2 regions of the Rhizobium sp. RSm-3 genome follow, and region 2 is predicted to be linked to the other one. Evidence: predicted binding sites of a transcription regulator. Region 2 holds the regulator's gene; the other holds the start of a gene.
What was found. The regulator PhoB, encoded in region 2, activates phosphate uptake and scavenging genes when phosphate is short. The targets are predictions, from matches to a motif close to TGTCATNNANCTGTCAT.
Positions count from the first base shown of each region.

Region 1 (8,111 bases), on a different contig from region 2:
ATCGGCCGGGCGCGGATTGGGGCGGAAGACGTTCAGCGTGCCGCGCTCCAGCCGGCTCAGCCCAAGCGGCACGACGATCGCGTGGTTGAAGAGCCAGCCGAGGACCGGTACGGTTGCCACGTGGTAATACCAGTCGATGCCGCCCGGCCAGGGGTGGGTGGCGGGTGCCAGGAAGAGCAGGCCCGCCGTCTTATCGGGATGGCGCAGGCCGAAGGCGGCGGTGACCGCGCCGCCGAAGGAATGGCCGACGATAACCGCCTTTTCGATGCCGCGTTTTTCCATCAGCTTGGCGATTGCATCCGCCTGACCGGAGGGCACAGCGTTATCGGGACCGCCGCGTTCGGAATAACCGTGACCGGGACGATCGACGAAGAGCATTTCCGCCCGGCCTTCGAGTGCGGCGCGAAAGGCGACGACCTGGTCGAGAAGATTGCCGCTGGCGCCGTGAATGAAGACGAGCGCCGGCAGATCGGCGTTTTCGGGACGCTCGATATGGACGGCATTCATGCGATAACCGCCGACATCCGTCATTTCGCCGATATTCGGATAGGTCTGTTCGAATTGCCGCGCCTTGTAGGAGGAGTAACCGATGGCGGCGGCGAGCGGGGCGAGAAGAGCGGAAACTTCTGCAAGCATGATTTTAACGGGCGATAGTTGCGGCTGTTTTGCCGAGAGCGGACGCGCTGCGTCTTTTCCCGTCTACGGTTCTAAATTGCGCGGCTTGGCCGGAGATCAAGATCACGCCTCGAGGATCACGTGCGATTGCCGGCAAGTTTTTCCGCAAGCGTGTTGGCCTGTTCCTGCGCGGTGCGTTCAGCGGGATAGATATCAAGAAAACGCTCCCAGGCCTTCAAGGTCAGCTGGTCGTTGCCGGAATTGCTGAGGATCGCCGCCAGGCCGGAGAGCGCGCCGAAATGGCGCGGCTCGAGATCGAGCACACGTTCGATGTCGGACATCGACTTGCGATAATTGCCCATGACGAAATTCAGCGTCGCGCGGCGGTTCCAGCTTTCGGCATAATCGGGTTTCAGCGCGATCGCCTCGTCAAGGAAATCGAGGGCGGCGGGATTGCGCTTTTCCTCGATCGCCTTGTCGGCCCATTGCATCAGCAGATTGATGGTGGCGCTGCCGGAATCGTTCCATTCCATGCGGATCTCATTGGCGATACCGCTGGCTTTGTCGGGTTCGCGCTCGCGTTTCAGCTGACTGAAGAGCTGGTCGAGGTGCTGTTTCGGCGAAGAATTGACATCCGCCTGCTCGACGATAACGTCCTTTTCCGCCGCAATGGCCGGAAAGGTGGACGTGAGGAGGGTGAGGGCGAGCGGCAGCGCCGCTGACGTCAAAGCAAAAAAGCGCATGGCGGACATATTAGCCCGCCAACGCCGAAGATCAAACAAATTTGACGTGATCACCGCAGTGACCCACCGGATATCCGCCGGAGCAAGCTCACGCGGGCAAGCGATCCGGACGCACGAAATCAGCCCTGACGAGCCTTGTAGCGCGGGTTCAGCTTGTTGATGATGTAGATGCGGCCCTTGCGGCGAACCAGACGGTTGTCACGGTGACGAGCCTTGAGCGACTTGAGCGAATTCTTGATCTTCATTTTTCTGATCCGCGATCTCTATGGGGAATTCACATTCGCCCGTATCTTTTAACAATCAAAAGCGCGCCGTCGGGCGCGCTGTTTAGGTGGGGAGCAGATACCGCGTCACCTTTTCCGTGTCAACCGCATGACGGTGTTTTTCCCAAGGCGCAAAGGTGTTTTCTCAGGCCGAAACCGGCGATTTCGGCGTCAAGGTGGTGACATGGCCCATCTTGCGGCCGGGGCGCCATTCGGTCTTGCCATAGAGATGAACCAGCGTATCGGGGCGCTGCAGCCAGTCGGGAACGGCCAGGATATCGTCGCCGATCAGGTTCTGCAGGACACAGTCGGAATGGCGTCCGGCGTCTCCCAAAGGCAGGCCGGCGACGGCACGGATATGCTGTTCGAACTGGCTGACGACGCAGGCGGCCTCGGTCCAGTGGCCGGAATTGTGGACGCGCGGCGCCATCTCGTTGGCAATCAGGCTGCCATCGGCAAGCACGAAGAATTCGATGCCGATAACGCCGACATAATTCAATGCTGCGAGGATCGTTTCGGCCGACCGGCGCGCGGCGTCCGCCGTCGCCGGCGAGATCGTAGCCGGAACCGTCGAGGTGTGGAGGATGCCGCTGCGATGGACATTTTCGGCGGGATCGAAGCAGACGACCGTGCCATCGGTGGCGCGGGCGGCGATGATTGAGACCTCGCGCTCGAAGGCGACGAAACTTTCGAGGATCAGCGGCACGGCGCCGAGCGCGGCATAGGCGCCATCAGCGCTGTCGGCCACCGAGCGGAAAACCTTCTGGCCCTTGCCGTCATAGCCGAGACGGCGGGTCTTCAGCACGCCCTGGCCGCCGAAATCGTCAAGCGCCATTTCGAGATCGGCCTGGCTGTCGATCGCGTGGAAGCGGGCGGTTGTTATGCCGCAGCCATTGAGAAAACGCTTTTCGACGAGGCGGTCCTGGGCGGCTTCCAGCGCCTTCGGTGGCGGATAGACGGATAGGCTTGCCGAGAGCGTCTCAGCGGCTGCGACCGGCACGTTCTCGAATTCATAGGTGACGACATCGCAGAGATCCGCTAGTTCGGCCAATGCCGCCGGATCGTCATAGGCGGCGGTAATCTGCCGGTTGGCGAGCTGGGCGGCCGGGCAGTCCGCCTGCGGCTCGAGAATGACCGTGCGAAAATTCAGCCTGGCGGCAGCGATAGCCAGCATGCGGCCGAGCTGGCCGCCGCCGATAATACCGATCGTTCCTACAGTCATTGGTCGTCCATCGGGTATTCGGCGATGGCGGCACTCTGACGTTCGCGCCATTCATCGAGCCGGTCGGCGATCTCTTCGTCGGAAAGGGCAAGCACGGCGGCGGCGAGCAGTGCGGCGTTGACCGCGCCGGCCTTGCCGATGGCGAGCGTCCCGACAGGAATGCCGGCCGGCATCTGCACGATCGACAGAAGACTGTCCTGGCCGGACATGGTTTTCGACTGGACCGGCACGCCGAAGACCGGCAGCGGCGTCATCGATGCCGTCATGCCCGGCAGGTGGGCGGCGCCGCCGGCGCCGGCGATGATGACCTTGAAGCCCTCGGCGCGCGCGCCCTTGGCGAAATTCGCCATGCGGTCGGGCGTGCGGTGCGCCGAAATGATGCGCGCGTCATAAGGGATTTCCAGCGCCTCCAGCGTGTCGGCGGCGTTCTTCATGGTCTCCCAGTCGGACTGGCTGCCCATGATGATGGCGACGGAGGGTCTGTCTGTCGTCATTGTTATCCCCCTCAGGCGATGATGTCAGGGATGATCTGATCTTCCAGCTTCGAAAGCCTGTCCTTGATGACGAGCTTCTTCTTCTTCATGCGCTGGATCCGCAGAGCATCGCATCCGATCTGGATCATGGCGTTGATCGCGGCGTCGAAATCCTCGTGCTCCTGGCGCAGCCGCGCCACGGTGAGCCTGATTTCCGCCTGTTCCTGATCGGCCATATGCATTCCCCGTTATCGTCCTCGGACCTTGTCCGACCTGCCGATGATTTCCGCAAGCTCCTATCACCAAATACAGGTAACGGCTAGTTAGTCTTGATCATGAAATTGCCATCCGGTCTTCATCTTTTGGCCTTCGACAAGCCTTCAAAAATATGTCACAGTCCGCCGCGTTGACACCTTGATCCCCGACGATGTTGGCCGGGGAGGGTAAGAGGAAGGAAGGGTCAAATGACAGTTCAAGCTCATCTTGAATCACTCCAGAAAAAGCATGTCGCTCTCGAGGAGGAGCTGCACGCGCTCAGAACAGCTCCCTCCATCTCCGATACGGAAATTGCCGAATGCAAGCGCCGCAAGCTGCGCATCAAGGACGAGATTATGCGTCTCAAGTCATCCGTCCACTGATCTTCCCAAGGGTCGCCGGTCGATCATCTTGCGAAAGAAAAGGTAAATCCATCCATTCCGCCTAAAATCAGCAAGAACCGGTGATTTTACACCAGAATTGCGCCAGCCCGATGCCAGCGGCATTGCGGCTGGCGCTTTTGCGAGCGCCACGGCACAACGCATATATCAAAGTGCTTATGCCGTTGATCTGCCTGCCATTTCGGTCAACGCTTGATCATCGAAGACAGGGCAAATGCCGTCAGCGTGTCGCGCACCCCTTGCAGCGCCGAAACCTCCTGCCAGATTTCGCGGATACGGTCTGCCGCGCTTGCTTCAACCCGCACGACCAGGTCGAATTCACCGCTCATAACGTCGCAGGAAATGACCTCCGGTATCCCTTTGAGCGTCTGGATGACGTCGCCGCCGCGCATGCGGTCGTGGCGATACACGAAGATCATCGCTGTGATGGCTGCGGCCCGCGTTTTTCCCTCACCCACGACAATCGTATAGCCCTGAATCAGGCCGTCGCGTTCCAATCGCTCGATGCGTTGGCGAACGGCGTTGCGCGACAGGTGGACCTTTTCGGCCAGTTCCGCGTGGGGAATCCGGCCATTGCGGGTTAGCTCGGTTAGAATGCGTTCGTCGGATCGGTCGAGGATACGCTTCATGGCCGTATTTCCTCAATGCAGTCCTTGGCGGAGAGGAAGACCCGCTGTGTGGCGGATTCGAGATCGGTTAGCCTGCCATCCTGCGCAAACACGGTGGCGGCCGCTGCCATGACGAAAGCCGGCACGGCCCGCCACTCCGCTTCGCTGAGGAACCTGATGTCTTCGTAGCCAGCGAGCAATGCGCTGACCAGCGTCCTCTCAAGAGTGCCGCTTGCGGTCACAGCCCAATGCAATATAACGGCAGCGAGTTCGGCGATCAGAACATCATCATGGCGCAAGCGGAAATTGATGACGCCGCTCACCATCTCGTCGACGAAGAAGACGTTGTCGCGATTGAGTGCGCCGTGCACGGGACCTTTCGGCAGCCCAAGTGACGCTCGTTTCGCCGGCCGCCCCAGCGCCTGGTGGATTCGCGCGACACAGGTCCCAAGCGCACGGCATTTGGCGGGAGTGACTTCGCTCAGTCGAGAGCCTGGCATAAAACCGACAACCGCGACAAGCTTGTCCGACACGGTAATCGTCGCCGCACCGGCATCAGTGCGGAAGGTTGCCGGACAGGGAATGCCGGCGCCAGAGAGCGTTTCCATCGTGCGGAAGGCAAGTTCGAGGTCGAAGGGGTCGGCCCCGTTTTCGAATAGGGTGACGATGAACTCACCCCGCCCGGAGCGGAAAAGGTAAGTCGTTTCGGCGTCGCCATCGGCAATGCCGATAACCGATGTAAGATTGCCCAGGCGATAGGTCGTCGCGATCCGGCCGCAATCTGCCTCCGACAGATCCGTGAAAACAGCCATTTTTGCTTTCCTTCAGTGTTGTACCGACTCGTAGGCCCCGATGTTTTTGATGCCGAAGATCGTCTCGATCTGAGCTGCAGGCAAACCGCTGTCGCGCTCGACCGCCTCTCGCAACGGAATTCCTTCGGCAAGCGCAGTACGGGCAAGCGCGGCCGCCCGGGCGTATCCAACGAAGGGATTGAGGGCTGCGGCAAGAATGAGAGCGCCATCATGAAGCGCGCGGCAGCGCTGGGAATCTGCCTCGATCCCGTCGATACACCGAGTGCGAAGCGCATCCATTCCCCTCACCAACAGCCGCATGGATTGCAGGATGTTGAGCACGATAATCGGTTCCATGGCATTCAGCTGGAGTTGCCCCGCGCTGGCAGCGAGTGTGACCGTCAAGTCGTTGCCAATGACCTGGAAGCTGATCTGGTTCACCAATTCGGGGATCACCGGGTTGACCTTGCCCGGCATGATTGACGAGCCCGCCTGCATGGCCGGAAGACGGATCTCGCCAAAGCCGGCGCGCGGACCACTCGACAGCAGGCGGAGGTCATTGCAGATCTTCGAGAGTTTCACCGCCATACAGTCAGCCGGATTGCAGTGGGATAGACGTCGTTGGTCGATTGGCAAAGGTTTACGTGATCATTTGGATTGACCGCGTCGTAGCTGCCAGCCTGCCGGCCGATCTCCTGAAGCGCCAGATTGGCGATGACTTCGTTGACGTTCATGTTGGTCGAGGTGCCCGCGCCGCCTTGCATCATATCGATCGGAAAGTGTGGCGCCAGGATTTCACCGGCGATCAGCCTGTCGCAGGCCCGATCAATCGCGCCCGCGATCGCGGAGTCGAGCAACCGCAGCTCCAGATTGGTGGCGGCCGCAGCTTTCTTGACCATCGCGAAAGATTGGAGAAACCCGGGAAAATCCTGCAGTTTGATGCCGGAAATGTCGAAATTATCCATTGCCCGAAGCGTATGAATGCCGATCAGAGCATTGGCCGGCAACTCCCGACTACCCAAAAGATCTGTCTCGATGCGCGTTGTCGCCATGGTCCCGCTCCTCCTTTCTCTCCGCTCAGTCTGAAATAGCCTGATCAAGATCGACGATCAGATCGTCGGTCGCTTCCAGCCCGACCGACAGGCGGAACACGCCATCGCCGGCAAACCGGCGGTAATCCTCAAGCTGCTTGCCGGTCAGCTGATAGGTGGATTTCATCATCTCCTGTGTGTCGAGCAACACGACGATCGAGCGCTGATGACCGAGCGAGAAGGTATAGTGGGCAACCTTGAGGCGCTCGGCGAGTTGTCGCGCCATCTGGCCGGGATTCTTCACCCGGAAGGTCACGATCCCCCCGAACACATCCATCTGGTGCTTCGCCAGATCATGCTGAGGATGGGAAGCAAGTCCGGGATAAGTCACGGCCTCCACAGCGGAATGGCCCTGAAGGAAGGCCGCGATCTTCGCGGCCGACTCCGAGATCATGCGGATGCGGGGAAACAGCGTATCGATGCCGCGCATGATCAGCCAAGCGTTCATGGCCGGCATCGACGCACCGAGATAGACGCCGGCGCGCGACCGGATTTTCTCCACCAATTCCTTACGTCCGCAGACGACCCCGCCCAATGCGTCGCCATGGCCGTTAATGAACTTCGTGAGCGAATGGATGACGAGATCCACGCCTAGCAAGAGCGGCTGCGTGGCCACAGGGGTGGCAAGCGTCGAATCGACCGACATCAAGGCCCCGTGTTTTCGCGCAAGCTCGGCAATGGCCGCAAGGTCGGTCAGACGCAGGATCGGATTGCACGGACTTTCGCAATGGACGAGCCGCGTGTTGGACCGGAAGGCGGCCGCCACGTCTTCAGGGCGCGACATGTTGACCGGCGTAACCTCAATGCCGTAGTCCGGCAATATACGCCGGGCGAGCTCGTTGGCGCCGGCATAGCAAACATCGCTCAGGATCAGATGGTCACCCTTCTTGAGAAAGGTGAAGAACGTGGCTCCGATCGCCGCGACGCCCGTCGCCGTGGCCATGGCGTCGTCGGCTCCTTCGAGCGCCGCGAGTCGCTGTTCCAATTGGCGCACGGTCGGGTTGGTCCAACGCGCATAGAGAAAGGGCAGCGCCGTCAGGTCGTCGACGCCATCGGCGGAAAATGGGCCGCCACCAGGTATGAACACATTGTTGACCGACATGGAAATGTTCGGGGCGATCGCTTTCGTCGCCGGGTCGATAACGAGCCCGCCGTTCAGAGCCAGGGTTTCTCGACTGGGCCCCGCGTTTGCGGCAGGCACTACCCTGCGCTGGTCGATGCCGCACGCGGGCAGATCTGACGGTCTTGTTACGGTCATGCATTCTCCGATAAATTTCAAACGAGAGCGTCAGCGCCTCGCCGGCACCTGGCTTTCGACAATGCGAAAGGCGCGCGTGATGACGATGGTGAGGCAGAGATAGAAGATGGTGACGACGATCAGAGGCTCGTAGACGAGCAGCGTGTCCTGCCTGATCTTGTAGGCGACGGCATAGAGATCCATCACTGTGACGGTGAAGGCGAGCGGCGTTGCCTTCAGTTGCAGCACCACCTCGCCGGTGATCGTCGGCAGGGCGATGCGGATCGCCCGCGGCAACCATATGCGTCGCAGAAGCGTCAGGTGGGTCATGCCAAAGGCGCGACCGGCTTCCAGTTCGCCTTTCGGCACCGCAAGCAGCGCACCGCGCAATACCTCGGCCTCGTAGGCTGCG
Region 1 is NZ_MAWZ01000046.1:137,776-145,886, reverse strand. Features, by position in the region: gene BBJ66_RS26045 (alpha/beta hydrolase) at 1-636, opposite strand, end outside; gene BBJ66_RS26040 (hypothetical protein) at 753-1,367, opposite strand; gene ykgO (type B 50S ribosomal protein L36) at 1,478-1,603, opposite strand; gene BBJ66_RS26030 (5-(carboxyamino)imidazole ribonucleotide synthase) at 1,767-2,843, opposite strand; gene purE (5-(carboxyamino)imidazole ribonucleotide mutase) at 2,840-3,337, opposite strand; gene BBJ66_RS26020 (YdcH family protein) at 3,349-3,552, opposite strand; gene BBJ66_RS26015 (YdcH family protein) at 3,781-3,954, shown strand; gene BBJ66_RS26010 (Lrp/AsnC family transcriptional regulator) at 4,158-4,601, opposite strand; gene BBJ66_RS26005 (phosphotransferase) at 4,598-5,392, opposite strand; partial or broken gene BBJ66_RS26000 (lyase family protein) at 5,405-6,423, opposite strand; gene BBJ66_RS25995 (trans-sulfuration enzyme family protein) at 6,449-7,720, opposite strand; gene BBJ66_RS25990 (ABC transporter permease) at 7,751-8,111, opposite strand, start outside.
Region 1: BBJ66_RS26015 (YdcH family protein) is a predicted target of PhoB. The motif match lies at 3,659-3,675, and genes of this name have one in related genera.

Region 2 (8,111 bases):
TTCTCGAAGATCCGGCCGGGGGAACAAGTTCGGCCGTGCCGGCGTTCGGAATTGGAATTAACGCTGACAATTAGGCTTAACGATCGAAACACCTTCGATCATGACCGTTTTATTCACGATCAACGTTCCGTTTCTTGACGGACAGGCCCTCTTATAAGATACGGGTAACATATCTTGACTAAGGTGCAAGGCATGTATCGCGCCCTCACAAAAGATATCGAAGTCGTCGTCGAACCATTCTATCTGGAGGAGCAATCCGATCCGGACGACGATCGCTATGTCTGGGGTTACCGGATTGTCATCAGCAACAATTCCGGCATCGCCGTCCGCCTGGTCAACCGCTACTGGAATATCACCGACCAGAACGGACAAGTCGACGAGGTGACCGGCCCCGGCGTCGTCGGCGAACAGCCGCGTCTCAGCCCCGGCGACACCTACGAATATTCCTCCGGCTGCCCGCTCGACACCCCCTCCGGCCTGATGTTCGGCCACTATCAGATGGAAACGGACGAAGGCGAGATGTTCGATGTCGACATCCCCGCCTTCTCGCTGGATTCACCAGGGCTGCTGCGCGTGCTGAACTGACGTGCGTAGGTTCGCGGTCGCTTCGTGAGCGCGAACATGAATGCCGTGCTTGCCGCATGGGTCCTCGGGTCAAGCCCGAGGACGACGGAGGGTGGGGACACCGACCGGCAAGAGGCGGGAGCTGGGAGCAAATTCATCAAAAGTGTGCAGCGGTTTTGTTGGGAGTGGTTTGCTTTACCTGCTTCTCACGCACAATCGCTTGCGCATTTTGCTGGAATTCCGAGACGTCCCGCCTCTTGCCGCTCGTTTCTCGCCACCTTCCGTCGTCCTCGGGCTTGACCCGAGGACCCATGCGGCAAGCACTGCGCGTAGATGCGGCCGAATGCAGCCTTCCAGTCAGTGCCAACATGGACGCCGTACCCGCGGCCGCGGATCCTCAGCCTTGACCGGTCAACAACCGACTAAAGGTCAAAAGGATCCGAGGCCTGGGTGCCTGGCTTTGCTTCGAACGGATCTTTTGATTGGGGCGGTGCCGGCTGTTTTGCGACCGCAGCGTTTACCGCCTTCTGGCAGGTGAGCAACTCACCCGTTGCCCTGACGGAGTTTTTCAAACTCAGGGCAACAATCTGTTTTCCGTTAAAGGTGGCGCGAAAACTCAGTTTACGAGCGAACTCGGCAATGAGACCGGAATCCTTGAAATCGATCCATAGTCCCTTGAAGCCATCAAGATCGAGAGCGCTCGCATTCGCCGTCCATTGAGAACGATCTAACGACAGTTCGATGGGATATTGCTTTCCCACTTCCAAGGATTTCCAGTTCGGATTTGCGAACACTATGTAAAAGGGGCTTTCCTTTTTTGAATAATTGAGGCCCAGACGAAAAACGGTGCCGTCATCAAAGGACGTGAGAACAAAACAGCCGTTGCCTAAGGTCGGATCGACAGCCACAGTCCAGCCGCCAACCTCTTTCCATTTGATTGTTTCGTCGTCAGCCAAGACAATTCGTGGCATCGCAGCCATGAATGCGAGTACAAAATACAAAAGACGCATTGAGGCCCCATCCCCCAAGAACCAGCTGGGATAATAGGGGCACAGTGACTACCAAAAGTCGAGTCACCGTGCTGCATCATCGCCAATCTTTTGTATCGGTTCTAAAGCTCTTTGTTTTGATGCATGTCGTCATCCCGGAACCGCTGCACACTTCCGGGCGACATGCATTAAACGTGCTCAACCGAGCCTACTCAGCCGGCTGAAGTTCGACCGGCTCGAAGCGGTAGGTGGTCGAGCAGAATTCGCAGGTGACGGCGATCTCGCCGTCTTCCTGGCTGGCCTCGATCTCCTCGGCGGTGAAGCCTTTCAGCACGCCCTTGATCTTGTCGCGCGAACAGCTGCAGCGGTCGAAGACCGCGCGCGGTTCGTAGACGCGAACACCGCGCTCGTGGAACAGGCGGAACAGCAGCCGCTCGGTGCCGACCTGGGGGTCGGTCAACTCGTCGGCATCTATGGTTTCGACCAGCGAGCGCGCTTCGGTCCAGGCATCGTCCTCGCCATGCGGGCGGCTGCCGGTGTCGCCGTCGCCTCCATGCAGATCGGGCTGGCGCATGCGCTCCGGCGCCTCCGGCAGGAACTGGGCGACAAGGCCGCCGGCCCGCCAGCGATGGCGCGGCTTGCCCGCCTCGTCGCGGTCGAGCAGTTCGGCCGCGGCCAGGCGCACGCGCGTCGGGATCTGCTCCGACTGGCGGAAATAGACGCCGGCGATCTCCTCCAGCGAGGTGCCGTCCAGCGCGACGATGCCCTGATAGGGCTGGCCGAACTTGCCCTGGTCGATGGTGAAGGCGAGCACGCCACGGCCGAGCAACTGCTCCGGTTCGGTTTCGCCAGCTTCAACGGCCTTGTTGAGCAGCGCCTGATCGAAACGGGCATAGGCGCGGACATTTTCCGGCGTCGAGAAATCGGCGACGAGAAGATCGACCGGGCCATCGCCCTTGGTCTGCACCGTGAACTTGCCGTCGAACTTCAGCGATGTGCCGAGCAGCACCGTCAGCACCACGACTTCGGCGAGCAGCCGGGCGACGGGGGCGGGGTAATGATGGCGCTCGAGGATCGCATCGAGCATCGGGCCGAGCTGGACGGCGCGGCCGCGCACATCCAGACCCTCCACCTGAAAGGGGACGACATGGTCATCGCCGGCGAAATCGAACTGGCCGAGGGCGGCTGCAGCTTCTGCCATGGATTCACTCCTAGTTTTCAAGCGAAAGGACAGGGTGCCCTTCGCTCGCGCGGCCGCGCGTTTTTCACACGCGGCGTCCGATTATGGTTCAGATCGCGCCCAGGCACCAAGCAAGAATCGACTTCTGCGCATGAAGACGGTTTTCCGCCTCATCGAAGACCACGGATTGCGGGCCGTCGATCACCTCGTCCGTCACTTCCTCGCCGCGATGCGCGGGCAGGCAATGCATGAACAATGCATCGCTGCCGGCCTTCGCCATCAAGGCCGCGTTGACCTGGTAAGGCTGGAAGACGTTGTGACCCCGGGCCCGATGTTCCTGATTCATGGAGACCCAGGTATCGGTCACCACGCAATCGACGCCTTCGACCGCTCGGTCGGCATCATGGCAGAGCATGATTTCGGCGCCCTCATTGCGGGCCCAGTTCAGATAGTGATCCTTGGGCTCCGAACCAAGGGGTACGGCCATGTTCATGCGATAGCCGAAACGCGCAGCACCCTCGACCAGCGAATGCAGCACATTGTTGCCGTCGCCGGTCCAGGCGATGGTCTTGCCCTTGATCGGGCCGCGATGCTCTTCGAAGGTCATAATATCGGCCATGATCTGGCAGGGATGGGTATCATCCGTCAGCGCATTGATCACCGGCACGGTGGCATGTTCGGCAAGCTCCTTGAGCCTGGAATGCTCGGTGGTGCGGATCATGATCGCATCGACATAACGCGACAGCACCTTGGCGGTGTCGCCGATCGTCTCGGCGCGGCCGAGCTGCATCTCGGTGCCGGATAGAAACAGCGTTTCACCGCCGAGCTGGCGCATGCCGACATCGAAGGAGACGCGGGTGCGCGTCGACGGTTTCTCGAAGATCATCGCCAGCATCTTGCCGGCGAGCGGCTTGTCGCCCTTGCCGGCCTTGAAGGCCTGCTTGCGGGCGAGCGCATCGTTCATGATGGTTCTGAGGTCGGCTGAGGTGACGGCCGAAAGATCGAGGAAATGTTTAGGAGCCATGTTCTTACCTGTCGTGCGCCCGCAGGCACAATCCTTTCAAGCCGTCTTCTTGACCTTGGAGGCGCGGATGCTCTCGGCGGCGCGTTCGATGCGGGCAAGGCCCTCGCGGGCTTCCTCGGCGGTGACGACGAGGGGCGGGAGAAGGCGGATGACGTTGTCGCCGGCGGGCACGCCGAGCAGATGCGCGGCGCGGATCGCCTGCAGCAGTTCAGCCGAGGGAATAGCGGCCTTGACGCCGAGCAGCAGCCCCTCGCCTCGGATATCCTCGATCACATCGGGATAACGATCCTTCAGCGAGGCGAGGCCCTGGCGGAAAACGAGTGCGACGTCGCGCACCTGCTGGAGGAAGCCTTCGGCGAGGATGATGTCGAGCACGGCGCCACCGACGGCCATGGCGAGCGGATTGCCGCCATAGGTCGAGCCGTGCGTGCCGGCCTGCATGCCGGAGGCGGCCTCTGCGGTGGCCAGGCAGGCGCCGAGCGGGAAACCGCCGCCGATGCCCTTGGCGACCGCCATGATATCGGGCGTCACGCCCGACCACTCATGGGCAAAGAGCTTGCCGGTGCGGCCGACGCCGGTCTGGACCTCGTCGAGGATCAGCAGCAGGCCGTTTTCGTCGCAGATCTGGCGCAGCGCCCTCATGAATTCGGGGGTGGCGGGGCGCACACCGCCCTCGCCCTGCACCGGCTCGATGAGGATGGCCGCCGTCGCATCGGTGATGGCGGCGCGGACCGCTTCGATATCGCCGAAAGCCACCTGATCGAAACCCGGCGCCTTTGGGCCGAAACCTTCGAGATATTTCTCCTGGCCGCCGGCGGCGATGGTCGCCAGCGTGCGCCCATGGAAGGCGCCTTCGAAGGTGATGACATGGAAGCGCTCGGGATGGCCCTTGGAAAACTGGTAGCGGCGCGCCGTCTTGATCGCGCATTCAAGCGCCTCGGCGCCCGAATTGGTGAAGAACACCTTGTCAGCGAAGGTCGCGTCCGTCAGCCGCTTGGCCAGGCGCTCCTGGCCGGGGATTTCATAGATGTTGGAGAGGTGCCAGACCTTGTCGGCCTGCTCCTTCAAGGCGCCGACCACATGCGGGTTGCTGTGTCCGACCGAGGTGACGGCGACGCCGGCGCCGAAATCGAGATAACGCTCGCCGCCTTCGGTGATCAGCCATACGCCCTCGCCTCGCTCGAACCGCAGCGGGGCACGAGAATAGGTGTCATAAAGCGGCGCGGCTTCGGCCATGGCGCGGGTCTCCCGATCAGCGTTATCTAGCAACGGACTCCGGCTAAGAAAACCAGGCCCGAAAAATCAAAAATGCCGCCTTGCGGCGGCCAGCGGTACTATTTCCTTTTCGCGCTGCAATGTCAACAAAACTGCGCCCTTAGCGCATGCAGCAAGCTTGTACAGCGGTGTTTTCGACCTTCAACAGGCAATATTGCAGAAATGACACGCCGGGGCAGCAAGTTGGGGAAAACTCCGAATTCGATTCATCCGGATTCATGCGACTCTTGTCACGGAGTCAGGCTCACACTAGGTTAAAGTTCAATTACTAGACTGCATGCGGCGGAACTAGTCACCAAAATTGATCAGGCGTTTCTTGTTTCGGAGGCTTCCGGGACAACGGTGAGGGATTCTGCCATCACCAACGCGAAAGGTGGAGACAGGGCATGAACTGGACAGACGAGCGGGTCGAGAAACTCAAGAAGCTTTGGGCCGAAGGACTGAGCGCCAGCCAGATCGCGGCACAACTTGGCGGCGTCAGCAGAAACGCCGTGATCGGCAAGGTACACAGGCTGAGCCTTCCCGGCCGCGCCAAGGCCGGCGGCACCGCCGCCACGGCGCGGACGCCGAAACGCAATACATCTGCGCCGCGCGCGCCGAACTACGCCTCCCGGATCGCCACCCGCACCGTTACCCGCCAGCAGGGCGCGACGATGCTGAAGGAAGAGATCGAGATCGAAACGGTCGAGGAAATGGAATACGTGCCGAAGGGCAACGTGGTCGTGCCGATCTCGCGCCGCCTCGGCCTGACGGAACTGACCGAACGCACCTGCAAATGGCCGGTCGGCGATCCGCTGAAGGACGACTTCCACTTCTGCGGCTGCGAGTCCCCGGACAATTCGCCCTATTGCAGCTACCACCAGAAACTCGCCTACCAGCCGATCAACGAACGCCGCCGGGCAGCGGCGCGGGCAAGCTGAGCGGGTAAGGCATTATCGAGATGCAAAAACGGGCTGCAAGGCCCGTTTTTTTGTGAGTGCGTTGGGTGTGGCTGCCCCTCCGCCTGCCGGCACCTTCTCCCCGCGCGCGGGGCGAAGGGGATATGCCGCAACCTCTCGGCCCTCACCCACCTCTCGCAGAGGCACGTCCCCTCGCCCCGTTTACGGGGGTCCGAAGGACGGGTCGAGACGCGTGGCTCGACCCCGGTCGGTTAGGGTGAGGGGCGGAGCTTGCTCGACTTTGTCAGATACCCCTCAGGCTTCCATTGAATAGCCGGCGCCGCGGACGGTACGGATGACGTCTTGCATGTTGGAGAAGTTCAGCGCCTTGCGCAGGCGGCCGACATGGACGTCGACGGTGCGTTCGTCGACATAGATGTCGTGGCCCCAGACGCCGTCCAAGAGCTGCGAGCGGGAGAAGACCCGGCCGGGCGACGACATCAGGAATTCCAGCAGGCGGAATTCGGTGGGGCCGAGGCGGACTTCGCGGCTCTTGCGGTGGACGCGGTGGGTTTCGCGGTCGAGTTCGATATCGCCGCATTTCAGCACGGTCGACAGCACCTCGGGGCGGGCACGGCGCAGCATCGCCTTGACGCGGGCAACGAGCTCGGGGGTCGAGAAGGGCTTGACGACGTAATCGTCGGCTCCGGTCGACAGTCCGCGGACACGTTCGCTCTCTTCGCCGCGCGCCGTCAGCATGATGATCGGCAGGCGCTCGGTTTCCGGCCGCATGCGCAGGCGCCGGCAAAGCTCGATGCCGGAGACGCCGGGCAGCATCCAGTCGAGGATGAGAAGGTCGGGCGTGCGCTCCTGAAGCCTGATTTCGGCCTCGTCGCCACGAAGGATGGTATCGACCTCGAAGCCCTCAGCTTCGAGATTGTAGCGGAGAAGCACGCTCAGGGCTTCCTCGTCTTCAACAACTGCAACTCTCGGGATCATGCGTGTCGGTCTCCTCGCGCATGATCCTTAAACCGGGGGTGATTTAAGCAATGCATCCTGCGCAAATTCACAAAAATCGGCTGCGACCTCTTTGCGCGCCCCACATGGGCGCGCACGCAATCGTCTGGTTTAGGCGGTTATTCCGTGACCGCGCCGACGGTGTTGGCGCTGTCGTCCTTCGGACGGTCACCTTCCGGCTGGGCGCCGGTCGCCATGTAATAGATTGTCTCGGCAATGTTGGTGGCGTGGTCGCCGATGCGCTCGATGTTCTTGGCGCAGAAGAGAAGATGCGTGCAGCTGGTGATGTTGCGCGGATCTTCCATCATGTAGGTCAAGAGCTCCCGGAACAGCGAGGTGTACATCGCGTCGATCTCGTTGTCGCGCTCGCGGATCGCACTCGCCTTGTCGGCGGCGCGTGTCGTGTAGACGTCGAGCACTTCCTTGAGCTGGACGAGCGCCAGCTCGGAGAGATGCTCGAGGCCGCGGGCGAGCTTGCGGGGAACGCCGGTGCTCTGCACGGCGATGACGCGCTTGGCGGTGTTCTTGCCGAGGTCGCCGACGCGTTCGAGATCGGCGGCGATGCGGATCGAACCCATGATTTCGCGCAGGTCGGCGGCCATCGGCTGACGGCGGGCGATGGTGACGATCGCCTTGTCGCCGATTTCGCGCTCGGCGTGATCGAGGATCACGTCGTCGGAGATGACCTTCTGGGCGAGCGCCGTATCGCCGTTGACCAGCGCCCGGACGGATTCGGCGACCATCTGCTCGGCCAGGCCGCCCATTTCGGAAATCCGCCGGGACAGGAACTTCAGATCATCATCATAGGCAGAATAAATATGTGTCGATGCCATGGGGCTTTATCCTCGAATAACGGGAAGGCTTGGTGACGCCAAAATCAGCCGAAGCGACCCATGATGTAGTCCTGGGTGCGCGGATCGTCGGGATTGGTGAACATCTTGTCGGTGTCGTTCTCCTCGACCAGATTGCCGAGGTGGAACATGGCGGTGCGCTGCGAAACGCGCGCGGCCTGCTGCATGGAGTGGGTGACGATGACGATCGTGTAGTTCTCGCGCAGTTCGTGGATCAGCTCCTCGACCTTGGCGGTGGCGATCGGGTCGAGCGCCGAGCAGGGCTCGTCCATCAGGATGACTTCAGGGCTGACGGCGACGGCGCGCGCAATGCAGAGACGCTGCTGCTGACCG
Region 2 is NZ_MAWZ01000001.1:555,631-563,741, reverse strand. Features, by position in the region: gene apaG (Co2+/Mg2+ efflux protein ApaG) at 193-585, shown strand; gene BBJ66_RS02755 (hypothetical protein) at 987-1,574, opposite strand; gene BBJ66_RS02750 (Hsp33 family molecular chaperone) at 1,762-2,754, opposite strand; gene argF (ornithine carbamoyltransferase) at 2,843-3,757, opposite strand; gene BBJ66_RS02740 (aspartate aminotransferase family protein) at 3,794-4,993, opposite strand; gene BBJ66_RS02735 (GcrA family cell cycle regulator) at 5,419-5,952, shown strand; gene phoB (phosphate regulon transcriptional regulator PhoB) at 6,226-6,909, opposite strand; gene phoU (phosphate signaling complex protein PhoU) at 7,047-7,760, opposite strand; gene pstB (phosphate ABC transporter ATP-binding protein PstB) at 7,805-8,111, opposite strand, start outside.